4 regions of the Peribacillus sp. P4_B1 genome follow, and region 1 is predicted to be linked to each of the others. Evidence: riboswitches for the same ligand, from Rfam matches in the RefSeq annotation. Region 1 holds a riboswitch; each other region holds the start of a gene.

The links. Region 1 has a riboswitch for thiamine pyrophosphate ahead of AC1DVK_RS11675 (ABC transporter substrate-binding protein). Riboswitches for the same ligand answer to the same signal wherever they lie in the genome.
Region 2: linked by a shared signal. The riboswitch ahead of thiC (phosphomethylpyrimidine synthase ThiC) and the one ahead of AC1DVK_RS11675 (ABC transporter substrate-binding protein) in region 1 are both predicted to bind thiamine pyrophosphate.
Region 3: linked by a shared signal. The riboswitch ahead of thiT (energy-coupled thiamine transporter ThiT) and the one ahead of AC1DVK_RS11675 (ABC transporter substrate-binding protein) in region 1 are both predicted to bind thiamine pyrophosphate.
Region 4: linked by a shared signal. The riboswitch ahead of tenA (thiaminase II) and the one ahead of AC1DVK_RS11675 (ABC transporter substrate-binding protein) in region 1 are both predicted to bind thiamine pyrophosphate.

Annotation. Positions count from the first base shown of each region.
Region 1 is NZ_JBFUHM010000016.1:90,875-93,977, forward strand. Features, by position in the region: gene AC1DVK_RS11670 (protein-glutamine gamma-glutamyltransferase) at 1-821, opposite strand, end outside; TPP riboswitch at 1,090-1,199, shown strand; gene AC1DVK_RS11675 (ABC transporter substrate-binding protein) at 1,333-2,337, shown strand; gene AC1DVK_RS11680 (thiamine-binding protein) at 2,349-2,633, shown strand; gene AC1DVK_RS11685 (ABC transporter permease) at 2,630-3,103, shown strand, end outside.
Region 2 is NZ_JBFUHM010000008.1:108,676-111,778, reverse strand. Features, by position in the region: gene AC1DVK_RS06725 (histidine phosphatase family protein) at 86-619, shown strand; gene AC1DVK_RS06720 (HAD family hydrolase) at 795-1,583, shown strand; TPP riboswitch at 1,699-1,813, shown strand; gene thiC (phosphomethylpyrimidine synthase ThiC) at 1,949-3,103, shown strand, end outside.
Region 3 is NZ_JBFUHM010000018.1:31,436-34,538, reverse strand. Features, by position in the region: gene AC1DVK_RS12500 (transglycosylase domain-containing protein) at 1-140, opposite strand, end outside; gene AC1DVK_RS12495 (universal stress protein) at 441-968, shown strand; gene thiT (energy-coupled thiamine transporter ThiT) at 1,053-1,631, opposite strand; TPP riboswitch at 1,741-1,842, opposite strand; gene AC1DVK_RS12485 (cation diffusion facilitator family transporter) at 2,078-2,965, shown strand.
Region 4 is NZ_JBFUHM010000013.1:10,696-13,798, forward strand. Features, by position in the region: gene AC1DVK_RS09675 (ABC transporter ATP-binding protein) at 1-702, opposite strand, end outside; gene AC1DVK_RS09680 (ECF transporter S component) at 715-1,299, opposite strand; gene tenA (thiaminase II) at 1,313-1,996, opposite strand; TPP riboswitch at 2,133-2,261, opposite strand; gene AC1DVK_RS09690 (hypothetical protein) at 2,454-2,624, opposite strand; gene AC1DVK_RS09695 (NADH:flavin oxidoreductase) at 2,851-3,103, opposite strand, start outside.

The sequences.
Region 1 (3,103 bases):
AGATAAATCTTCGGACCTATTTCAGAAACAATCAAATCAGATAGGCTGACAAGACCGTGAACGGGCTTTGCACGGGAGATAGTTGGTTGGAATTGTCTATAGTAGGAACTATCCAAGCTAATGATATGCTTTGTCAGGAATGCTGAGATGGCGGCATTCGGCTTTCTATTGCTATTTAGTTCATCGATGATACCCTGTGCATTGGTAATCCCGATCCCGTGGCCATAAAAGAGGTCTTCTCCTAATAATATTGCATTCTCACCTTGCCATTCAGGTGTTTCCTCATCGTGATCAGGGTTTTTGAAGTAAAGGCAATCCCCTGGTAAATAATCCGTTCCTTGATGAACATGAAGAGCCATATTCTTCGGAGGGCGCCAGTCATATAGAAATAGGCTTGAAAAAAGATAGTCGAAATTCCTAGGGCCGATTAAATCCAAAATGGCCTTTAAAAAAGTGACGACTATCGCTGTACCGCATTCGAAAGCGTAAAGCGTTCCATTCAAGAAAATGTCCAGGAGTGCAACATGAGGGGCAATCCCTGGCTGAAGGGTAAAAGTGCCATCCTTTGAAAGGCGCCAATATTGTTTATTGGATGCCGATTCCTCAAGTGTGGAAAATTCTGCATCACTTTTATCCAACGCAAAAGCTGCCTCGATGACTCGGTGCCTCAGTTGTATATCGAAATTAAGGTATCCAAAGCTCCGATATTCAAAAATGTTAGAATCTTCCGCTAGCAATTGGAGAATTTCAAGCGATTTAGCAGATGCTATACCTGGTTGGATGTGACTGACATCTAATAATTTGTGATTAATCTTTATCATGATCATATCCACCTTTTGCTTTTGAAATTAAGGGCTTATAAAACCAGTACACAAAAAATGTCCACAGGTTATGCTCATTATATGAATACCTGCAAGGAAATGACTCTTTGAACGTGTCAGGCACGTAAACGAGAATGATTGGAATGGCATGATGTTTTGCTAGATATCCTTTAACGCAAGGGAAACCTTTCCAATTGTTGAGAAGAAGCAAATTAGTATTCCTTTTTCTCCATGAATTGATATAATGGGAGAGAAAAGTTCATATGTGCGAGAAATGTAGGGGGGCCAGTACTGCTGGCTGAGATTGCGTCCTTTAGATGCTGACTCTTTGAACCTGATCTGGATGATGCCAGCGGAGGGAACATATTATTACTGACTTTCTGTTTTGTATGTTAAACGTCCGAATTCATCTTCGGGCGTTTTTTGTTTTTTACCGGTATTGGAATGGACCCTGGCGCCCCATTATGGTTTCGGCATATGGATCTTATATGATGTGTAGGAGGATAATAGTTTGAATAAATTCTTACCACTGTTAACTTCGTTGTTCCTTTTGGCTGGATGTGGGGCAGGCGGAACTAATGAAAAAGAAGAATCATCTAAAAAAGAAGGCAATAAAGAATTAAAAAAGGTATCGGTCGTGCTTGATTGGACACCGAATACAAACCATACAGGATTGTATGTAGCCAAGGAAAAAGGGTATTTCAAAGAACAAGGTCTGGATGTGGAAATTATCATGCCAGGCGAAGCTGGAGCTGATAAACTTGTGGCTTCAGGGAAATCTGAATTTGGCGTGAGCTACCAGGAGGGCATTACGCAGGCCCGCGTGCAAGGCGTACCGATTGTTTCGCTAGCTGCTGTCATCCAGCATAATACCTCTGGATTCGCTTCACCTGCGGCAAAAAACATTAAAACTCCCAAGGATTTTGAAGGGAAAACGTATGGTGGCTGGGGGTCTCCAGTTGAAAAGGCCATTATTGATTCACTTATGAAAAAAGAAAATGCCGATGTAAATAAAGTGGATATAGTGAATACAGGGGACACAGATTTTTTCACTTCAGTTAAAAGGGATATAGATTTCGCCTGGATTTATTATGGGTGGACAGGTATCGAGGCTGAGTTGCGGAATGAAAAGCTTAATATGGTTTACTTAACCGAATACTCTGATAAGCTTGATTACTATACGCCTGTTTTGACAACAAATGAAAAGATGATTAAAGAGGATCCTGAGACTGTTAAAGCATTCGTTCATGCAGCTTCGAAAGGGTACCAGTTTGCAATTAAGAATCCTGATGATGCAGCGGACATATTAATTAAGTCTGCACCTGATCTAGATCCAAAACTAGTGAAGAAAAGCCAGGAGTGGCTTGCAGATAAGTATCAGGATGATGCTCCGCGTTGGGGTGAACAAAAGCTTGAAATCTGGAAGAATTACAGTGATTGGATGAAGGAAAATAAGCTTCTTGAAGGTGATTTCAATCCTGAAAAGGCATTTACCAATGAATTTTTACCAAAATAGGAGGAAATACAATGGCCAATTCATTAATTAGTATACAAATCATTCCTAAAGGGGAAAATGTCATCCCCATGGTCGATGAAGCAATCAAGATCATTGATGAATCAGGTGTCAAGTATGAGGTTCACCCGCTAGAAACAACAATGGAGGGTGAGCTATCCGAGCTTTTTGCCGTGATAGAAAAAATGAATGTAAGAATGATTGAATTAGGCTCGCCGAATGTCATTTCCCAAGTGAAGATACTATATCAGCCAAGCGGGATTACGATGGATACGTTAACGGAGAAATATCGGGCATGATCAAAAGGGGAATTTGGAAGAAGGGGGCTCCCTTCTTTCTTTTATTATGTTTGCTGATAGTATGGGAGTCAATGACAGTCTTATTAAAGGTTGAAAAATGGCTGCTTCCCGCTCCATCAGCCATTTTCATTGAAGGAATTGAGTCGTCCCGTAATCTTTTTGGACACCTTATATCAACAACTGAGCTTGCGTTATCGGGTTTTCTTATTGGAAGCTGTATCGGGTTATTAATTGCTGCAATCTTACACCTATTTCCAGGTGTGAAGGACGCGGTTTATCCTCTGCTCATACTCTCGCAAAATATACCAATCATAGTTTTGGCACCGCTTTTAGTGATCTGGTTTGGCTTTGGCATGCTGCCTAAGTTAATTGTGATTTCACTCGTATGTTTTTTTCCGGTTGCGGTTGCTTCATTGGACGGTTTTCGCCAGACACCTTACGAACTTAAGCATTATTTCAAGATGATGGGA
Region 2 (3,103 bases), on a different contig from region 1:
ATAATTTTTACATCACCTATTATATAAGTTGGTGGATCAAATAGAAAGTTAATTTTATAATTCAAAAGCTAAAGAGGAGAAAAAAATGAAAATTGGTTTAGTACGGCATTTTAAGGTGGCACATGAATTCCCTACTGGGAAATCTGTGACGGCGGATGATATGAAGCAATGGTTTGTGGACTATGATGCAGCGGATATTATTTATGGAACGACTTTACTTGGCGTGGAGGAATGGCAGGAATGTTATTGCAGTGATATGTCGAGAGCTGTCAAGACAGCGGAACATATTTATCCAGGTACGGTTCATCGGATGGAGGAGCTGCGGGAAATACCTTCTCCCCCTCTCAAAGGGAAGGTGAAGCTGCCGTTCATCCTTTGGGCCATCTGGATTCGCTGCTGCTCGCTGTTCAACAAGGAGACAAGGGCGGAAATTAAGATCGCCGAACGAAGGATCAATAAAGTATTGGATGAAGTTTTTGCAAAGGGGGAAAGGGATGTTCTGATCGTGAGTCATGCCGCCCTTATGGTTTATATGAGGAAAGAGCTGATACGACGGGGGTTCACCGGTCCAAAATTCAAGATTGCCGGTAATGGAAAGCTGTATGTATTCGAAAGATGATAAGTCAAAAATATAGGGTTTCCCGCCATAGAAGGTAAGTCTGGTATATTGAACATTTTGCTTAAGAAAGATGCAGGCCTTTTCCGATTAGTTATTCTTTTTCTTTTGGTTGTGGTTTATTATTGTAATAGTGTAATTTTTACGAATTCAATAATAGGGAAAGAGGTTGGACAATTTGGTGAAGGCAGTTTTTTTTGATTTAGATGATACATTACTATGGGATCAGAAAAGTGTAAAAGAGGCTTTTGTGGCCACATGTGAAGTGGCTAAGGAGAAATATGATTTAAATGTCGACGAGTTTGAAGAAGCGGTTCGGAAGGAAGCGCGTGAGCTTTATTCTTCTTACGATACTTATGGATTTACACAAATGATCGGAATCAACCCATTTGAAGGACTGTGGGGGAATTTTCAGGATGATCATGATGAATTCCGGAAGATGGCCGTGATTGCACCAAATTATCGGAAAGAAGCATGGACGAGAGGCTTGAAGGCATTAGGGATCGATGACCCGGCATTTGGGCTCGAACTGGCAGAACGTTTCCCTGCAGAGAGACGTAAAAAGCCATTTATTTATGAAGAATCATTCCGTGTGTTAGATGAATTAAAAGGGAAGTACAAAATGCTATTGTTGACAAACGGTTCTCCTGAACTCCAAAATACTAAACTTGAAATTACACCTGAACTAGTTCCTTATTTCGATCAAATCGTCATTTCTGGAGCTTTTGGACGAGGTAAACCGGATGCCTCCATTTTTGAGCATGCTTTGGAGAGCATGGAGCTTGATAAGGATGAAGTATTGATGGTCGGCGATAATTTAATGACGGATATCCTTGGAGCATCACGGGTAGGTATAAAGTCGGTTTGGATAAATCGCCATGATAAGGAACGGAATGAAGTGCTTCCAACCTATGAAATCAAGCATTTAGAGGAGCTTTTCCCAATCCTTGAGAGCCTGGAAAATTAATTGGTGATCCTTCTCCAAGTAACGAATTTGGAGAGGATGACCTAAAGTATTAGGACTTTCAAATTATATACAGAATGAAAAGGGTGATATATAGTTACCCTGTAATCAATTAAATTATTCAGACTAGGGGTGTCCAATAACAGTTGGGCTGAGAGAGAAGCGCTTATGCTTCTTAACCCTCAGGACCTGATCTGGTTCATACCAGCGTGGGGAAGTTAGAATCTACTAAACAATGACATTTCATTTGGTCATTGCTGTAGTCATACTAACGTTAGCCGGGTCTTAAATATGAGATCCGGTTTTTTCGTGCGAAATGGATTGGATTTTGTCCTTTTTAAATGAACTTAAAAAGGAGAAATGAAATCATGATGAGTAATTCAGTAAATGACATGAACGTTTCAATTATGTCCAGTTTTGCCGGGAGTAAAAAAGTGTATGTTGAGGGATCTAGACCTGATATTAAAGTACCTATGCGTGAAATTAAACTAAGTCCCACTACAGGTGCATTCGGTGAAGAGGAGAATCCGCCTTTGCGGGTTTATGACACAAGCGGTTCATATACGGATTCAGAATATCCCATTGATATTCATAAAGGCCTTGCCCCGATTAGACGCAATTGGGTCTTGGAACGTGAAGACGTTGAGGAGTATGAAGGACGTGAAATAAAACCCGAAGATAATGGGTATAAAAAAGTGGAGTCACAATCCAAAGCTGAAATTTTTCCGGGATTGAAAAGAAAGCCATTGCGTGCAATGAAAGGGAAAAACGTAACCCAGCTTCATTATGCCCGTAAAGGTATCATCACCCCAGAAATGGAGTTCATTTCAATCAGGGAAAATGTTGCCCCTGAGTTTGTAAGAGAAGAGGTAGCTAGCGGCAGGGCGATCATTCCGGCAAATATTAACCATCCTGAAAGTGAGCCAATGATCATCGGACGTAATTTTCATGTGAAAATAAATGCGAATATAGGAAACTCAGCTGTTAGTTCATCGATCGAAGATGAAGTGGAGAAAATGACTTGGGCTACACGTTGGGGAGCCGACAACATAATGGATTTATCCACCGGAAAGAATATTCACACGACCCGGGAATGGATTATCAGGAATTCACCAGTGCCAGTTGGGACGGTTCCGATATATCAAGCATTGGAAAAAGTGAATGGAGTCGCGGAAGATTTAAATTGGGAAGTTTTTCGGGATACATTAATCGAGCAGGCCGAGCAAGGTGTCGATTACTTCACCATACACGCTGGTGTGCTTTTGCGGTACATCCCTTTAACAGCAAAACGAGTTACGGGTATTGTTTCACGAGGGGGCTCCATCATGGCACAATGGTGCTTGGCCCACCACCAAGAAAGCTTCCTCTATACTCACTTTGAAGAGATTTGTGAAATCATGAAGGCATATGATGTTTCATTTTCATTAGGTGACGGCCTCCGTCCTGGATCCATTGCAGATGCAAACGATGAGGCGCAATTTGCTGAATTGGAAACACTGGGGGAACTGACGAAGATTGCTTGG
Region 3 (3,103 bases), on a different contig from region 1:
AGATGGCTTATATCTGCAACCTGTCTGAAATAAAAAAGTGAACCGGCGCCTAAAACCACAATCACCAATATAATAATTAGACCTAATTTCACTAACCCTCTCATTTGTACCCCCATTTTCCAATCTGCGACATGTTTCATTAAAAATATTTTACCCCTTTTATTAAAGAAAACTCGTCGATTGACTAAAAGGCCTAAGCTAAGTCGCCTTTTCTTTAGCACTATACCCGGGTATCGGTTTCGTTGCCGATGATACCCCCTTCACCGAATGAAAAATAAGCCCGCGACTAATTGAAGGACCAGGATTTTCATCCTACCATTTTTAATAATGACCGTATCTATCCTTTACCCGTAATTTGCAATCTATATACCGATTAATGGCGTGAACCCCTTAAAAAGTGGGTATAACACTTTAAAGACTTATAAAAGGGGAGAGATGGCATGAAAAAAAATTTAAAACATATTGTCGTCGCTTTTGATGGAAATGAAGAAAGTAAACGTGCAGTGGAATATGGAGCAACATTGAAAAAGGCCTTTCCTGAGGCCGAGCTGACCGTAGTTCATGTCCTATTTGATAAGGTTGAGCAGCGTATCATGGGAAACGCCTCGGCGCCGGGGTTTGTACCGGCTGCTGGATTTTATGTGGATCCCGTCCAGACACATCCCGTCGTTGAAGTCGAACAACCAGAAATTCAAATGGTCAATAACACCCCTTCCGCCGTTGAGAGTAGTGTTCAGAACGCAGAAAGTAATACGTTGAGATTGCTAAGTGAATGTCAAGTCAAGGGGAAATTCGAGATATTGGAAGGACATGCGCCAGATAGCGTATGTGAATATGCGGCAAGAACTGCTGCCGACCTCATCGTTGTAGGCAATAGCGCTAAAAGCGGTTTGGAAAAATTCTTTCTTGGCAGTACAAGCAGCTCCATTGCGAAAAACGCACCCTGTTCGGTATTCATTGCAAAATGAGGATTGAGCCGTTTCGCCCTGTAAGACTCAATTTGCTTAATCTCCGAAAAAAGCCGAATTCTTTATAGAATCCGGCTTTTTTTGTTAATAGGCTTTTTTCAGTAATACACTTGAAGCAGCCGAATATAACATCATCACCACAAGGGCCGATAAAATAAAACTGATCAGCATATAAGTCCCATTATAAATGAATGAATAAATCACTACTGGCTGTCCTTTTGGAGCTGCAGAGCCAAAAAACACGATTCCGGATATGAAATGACACAGAAACCTCAGAAAACTGCCCAAAAACATGCCGCCAATCCCATACCACTTCGCTTTGGAACGCTTTTCCTTTTTATAGCTATTTACAAACTTATTCATGAATACACCGGATATCCCGACAACCGTAAAGGCAAGATAATAATCAATGAAGCCTTGAATCGGCGTGCTGATCCATGCTGTACCACTGACGATCTGCAAAAGCCCAAGTAACAATCCGGTTAACATACCACCTTTGATGCCCCACCGATATGCCATCAGAAAAATCGGTACCATGGCTATTGAAATCGAGCCTCCTTGCGGCCAGATTCTTGAAAAAATGAATCCAGAAACCAAATCCAGTAATAAAGCCAGTGAAGCAAAAATGGCAACCTCTGTCATGAATAACGTTTTATTTTTCATCATGTCTCTCCCTTCTCCAAAAATGAAAAATGTCCATGAGTTCCCTCCCTGCCAGATTTTGCACAAACAAAAAAGCAACACCGGGGCGGTAATGGATGCCCAGTATTGCTTGTATCCAAAACCACATCCCTACGCTAGTGTTAACTATCAGGTTCATAGGGTCTGAACTCAACCGTTCACTCTCAGCCTTTTGGCTCCCCTTGTGGAAGTATTTAATTTTCGATCCTCGGTTAGAATATACTACTAGTTTCTATAAAAGACAACTTAAAGAAAATGTCATATCATAAAAACTTACCACTCCCATATTTATGGAGGTACCCTTTCTTTTAACCAACTTCAATACATCTGCAATTAACCAGGTTAGATGGCTAAATGCAACAACTTTTCTATAGACTCACTAAGGTTTGTTTTGATATCTTTTAATTTACACCGGGGAGGGATTAGACATGGATAAACATTCGATTTCAGCTGAAAAAGGCGCCTACATAAGCATTGCCGCTTACATATTCTTGTCTGCTCTTAAATTGTCATTCGGTTATTTCGGTGATTCTAAAGGGCTTTGGGCAGATGGTTTAAATAATACGACCGACATCATCGCTTCCATAGCCGTATTGATTGGTTTGAAAATTTCGAAGAGACCTCCTGATGATAATCATTCATATGGTCATTTACGGGCAGAAACCATAGCCTCGCTGGTAGCTGCCTTCATCATGATTACCGTGGGCATCCAGGTTGTTTACAGTGCTATAGAATCCTTCTTCCAGCAAGATTCAACAACCGTTCCAAATATGCTGACCGGTTATGTCGCTCTTTTCTCTGCAATCTTCATGTACGGAATCTACCGTTATAACTTAGCGTTAAGTAAAAAGATCAACAGCTCTTCCATCTACGCCGTTGCACAGGATAATCGTTCCGATGCCCTTGTCAGTGTTGGTGCTTTTATAGGAATCATCGGTACTAAGATGGGAATCCCTTGGCTGGATGCGATAGCTGCTGCTGTAGTAGGGATCATCATCTGTAAAACGGCCTGGGATATCTTCCGTGATGCATCCATCTCTTTAACCGATGGTTTCGACGAGCAGCTCCTGCAAAAGATCGGACAAACCATTATACTGACAGAAGGCGTTAAGGACATGAGTGAAATTAAAGCCCGTATGCACGGAAGTGAAATCCTGCTCGAAACTACCGTACATGTTAACCCTCTTTTGACCGTCATCCAAGGTCACGATATTACGGTTAAAATCGAAGAGAATCTTTTGAAGGAATATAACATCCAGCATGTGATCGTTCACATTGAACCATATGCATTTAATAAAAAAGGTAACCGTCATTAACTTTGCGGATACCTTTTTTTATTATTAAATCCTGCAATTCCTTTAATAAAACTGTGTCAAAAAAAGGTATTTATCGATTAATTGCCGAATATTTATCCAATTGACACATGTGTAAAAAACATTAATCTGTTATCATAA
Region 4 (3,103 bases), on a different contig from region 1:
AGGGAACCAAATTCCATGTTCTTTCATTTCCTTTTTATATAGTGAAAGGATGGTATCTCTTGGACCATCAGCCATGATTTCACCTTCACCGTTAAAAAGCACGATTCGTTCGATGAATTCTAAAACATGGTCGATTTTATGCTCGACGATAATTACCGTTTTGTCTCGACCGACTTCCTTCAACAAATCCCAGATTTCTTTAGTTCCTTCCGGATCAAGCATGGCGGTTGGTTCATCTAAAAATATCACTTCCGGTTCAAGGGCCAATACTGAAGCGATTGCCAGACGCTGTTTCATCCCGCCTGATAATGTTTCTATACTTGTATGGCCTAGGTTCAATCCTACTTTACGAATATGATTTTGGATTTTCTCATTCATTTCTTCTTTAGGGACGGAAAGGTTCTCAAGGACGAAGGCAATTTCCTCATCGGCAAATGGCATGCAAAACTGACTATCAGGGTCTTGAAAAACATATCCCCATGAAGAAGCGCATTTCAATTTCTCCGCTTTCATCGGGACTTCGATGGAATTCGGAATCAATCCGCTTAACACTTGCAAAAGAGTCGACTTACCACATCCTGATGGTCCCAACAATAGAACTTTTTCACCTTTATCAATCGAGACGGATAGGTCCTTGAAAATCAAAGACCCATCACCTGGAAATTTCATTCTTAACTTCTCAACAGAAACGATTGGTTTCATGGCCATCAACCTCTACTTTTGGTCCAGTTCTGCATAATCTTTACTTGAAACTGGACGAACTAGATTAGTTACTCCTGTTGCTTCCAGGACTTTAACTAGATAATAAGCAGTTACACCTGCAAAGAATATGGAACCCACAAACCTCGCTATCATGAATAACGATAAATTCCAAAGAGTGAGAGCACCTATTTCCCCGTAGGCAAAATCCATTATTACTGATGCAAGGCAGGAAGCTATCGCAGCTAAAACGGCCACCGGCATATTGAATTTTTTATATTTGAACGCCATGAATACCAGTTCAGCGAACAAACCTTGGACCACCCCATATAAGAGTACGGACAGCCCCCATGGTGAACCTAGAAAGAATTCACCTGAAGCTGCAGCTATCTCTGCCAGAAGTGCCACACCCGGTTTCCGTAAAATCAAAAAGGCGACGGGGCCAGCTATAAACCACATTCCATAAATAAGTTGATCTAGATGTAATCCTAATGGTTTAACGGAATAATAAATCGAACCCCAAAGGATATAAACGATTCCAAATGCTACGGAAATCACGATCGTGACTAATATATCCGTTAATTTCAATCCTTTTTTCATGTTTCAATCTCCTTTATACTTCTAGTATTTCCTTATGCACAGGCCATGTCTCTAAACGATAAGCCATTTCCCAAAATGAGTACTCATATTGGCTGCTAAGGATAAAATGCTCCTTCATTCTTTCCTTATCTTCATCTGTTACCTTTTCAGCAATCTCATCAAGCCTGGCAATTTGTTCTTCTACCAAAGAGCGGAACCACTCTCCGCCGTAAGCTGCTATCCATTCTTGATAAATCGGCTCTTCCGGTTTACACTCTTGCAGCTTTTCACCTATTTCATAATACAGCCAATAACATGGCAAGATAGCCGCAATAACGTCACCTAAATGTCCAGAATATGCCGCACGATACATATGGGAAGTGTAAGCATAGGCAGTCGGGGCAGGTTTGAAACTTTCCCGTTCTTCTTTGGTGATGCCTAATCTCTCAGAAAAATTTTCATGAAGCTTCAACTCCGCTTCATATGTTCCCTGTGCGTGGCCGGCAAGCCTGCTTGTTGTATGTAAATCTGTAGCCTTGACTGCTCCTAAAGCTTGAACTCTAGCAAAATGAGATAAATAATAGGCATCCTGCTTGACATAAAAACGAAAACACTCTATTGGCAATGTGCCATCTCCTATTCCTGCAACAAACGGGTGATTAAAGCTAGCTTCCCAAATATGATCAACTTCCTGGCGGATTTCCTCTGAAAACTTCATGTCCATTACCTCCAAATTCTATTTTTTTATGAATGATACGGATAAAAGCCTTTTATAACCCCTTTTTTTTGCAAATAAAAAACCACTTTCTTTAACGTAAAGAAAGTGGTTGTACTTGAAATAATACAGAAACGTATTTTCCCAGACCCCACTTCCCTACGCTGGTATAAACCAGATCAGGTTCTAAGGGTCTTAAAGTCATACTTTAATCTCAGCTTCTCAGGTAAAATCAGTTTTTACCTATAAAGCACCCCTAGTGGTACAAATTGTATATATATTTCATTTGCCTTTATATTAACACGATAAATCCAATTGTCAAACGTATTAGAAAAGTTTTCAATCAAAGATGTTCATTATTAATCTTTTGGATTACTAGTCTTTCAATCTTCTAATACGCTAAGGATGAAGAAAAGAGGATGCCGCAGCCCCCCATTCTCTATGGAATAATAAGATACTCTTATCCTCTTTTTTTAAGGCTGTTTTCACATACTTTGTTGCTATTTACCAGGTAGTGAGTTGTGGTTGATTTCCCCTCCAGATGCTCGCTTTCCGCGGGGCGGGCGGTGCTCCCGCAGGAGTCTCGCACTTCCGCTCCAATCAACCTTAAATAGTTTCGTTTTAAAAACAACAATCTTTACGAAAAGAGTCTTTTTTAAAGACAGACATAACAAAATATTATGCATCAAAGTATTGGATAGATTGGATCTCTTAATTTGAATTCATAGTTTTCGTCTACAGTCCCTACAACTTTATCGCTGTCATAAATCTCCATATGCTTCGCTGTGCGGCAATCGTATAGCACTTTTATCCATAAACTCCAGAATGTATCTTGTGTTAACTAATCAAACGGAGGCTTAATGAAGTGTTCTCACTGACTCAGATGTAAAGGGAACCAATTCAGCTGTTCGGCCGTCACGAATCTTGTTTACCCAAGCAGGATCAACCATTAATGCCCGACCCACGGCTACCAGATCAAATTCTTCACGTTCAAGCCTTTCGATTAACCCGTCGATCTTGGTATTTTTGGCACTCTTTCCTTCCGTAAAGTGACTCGTAAAATCGTTATCCAGACCGACCGATCCAACCGTAATCGTCGGTTTACCCGTC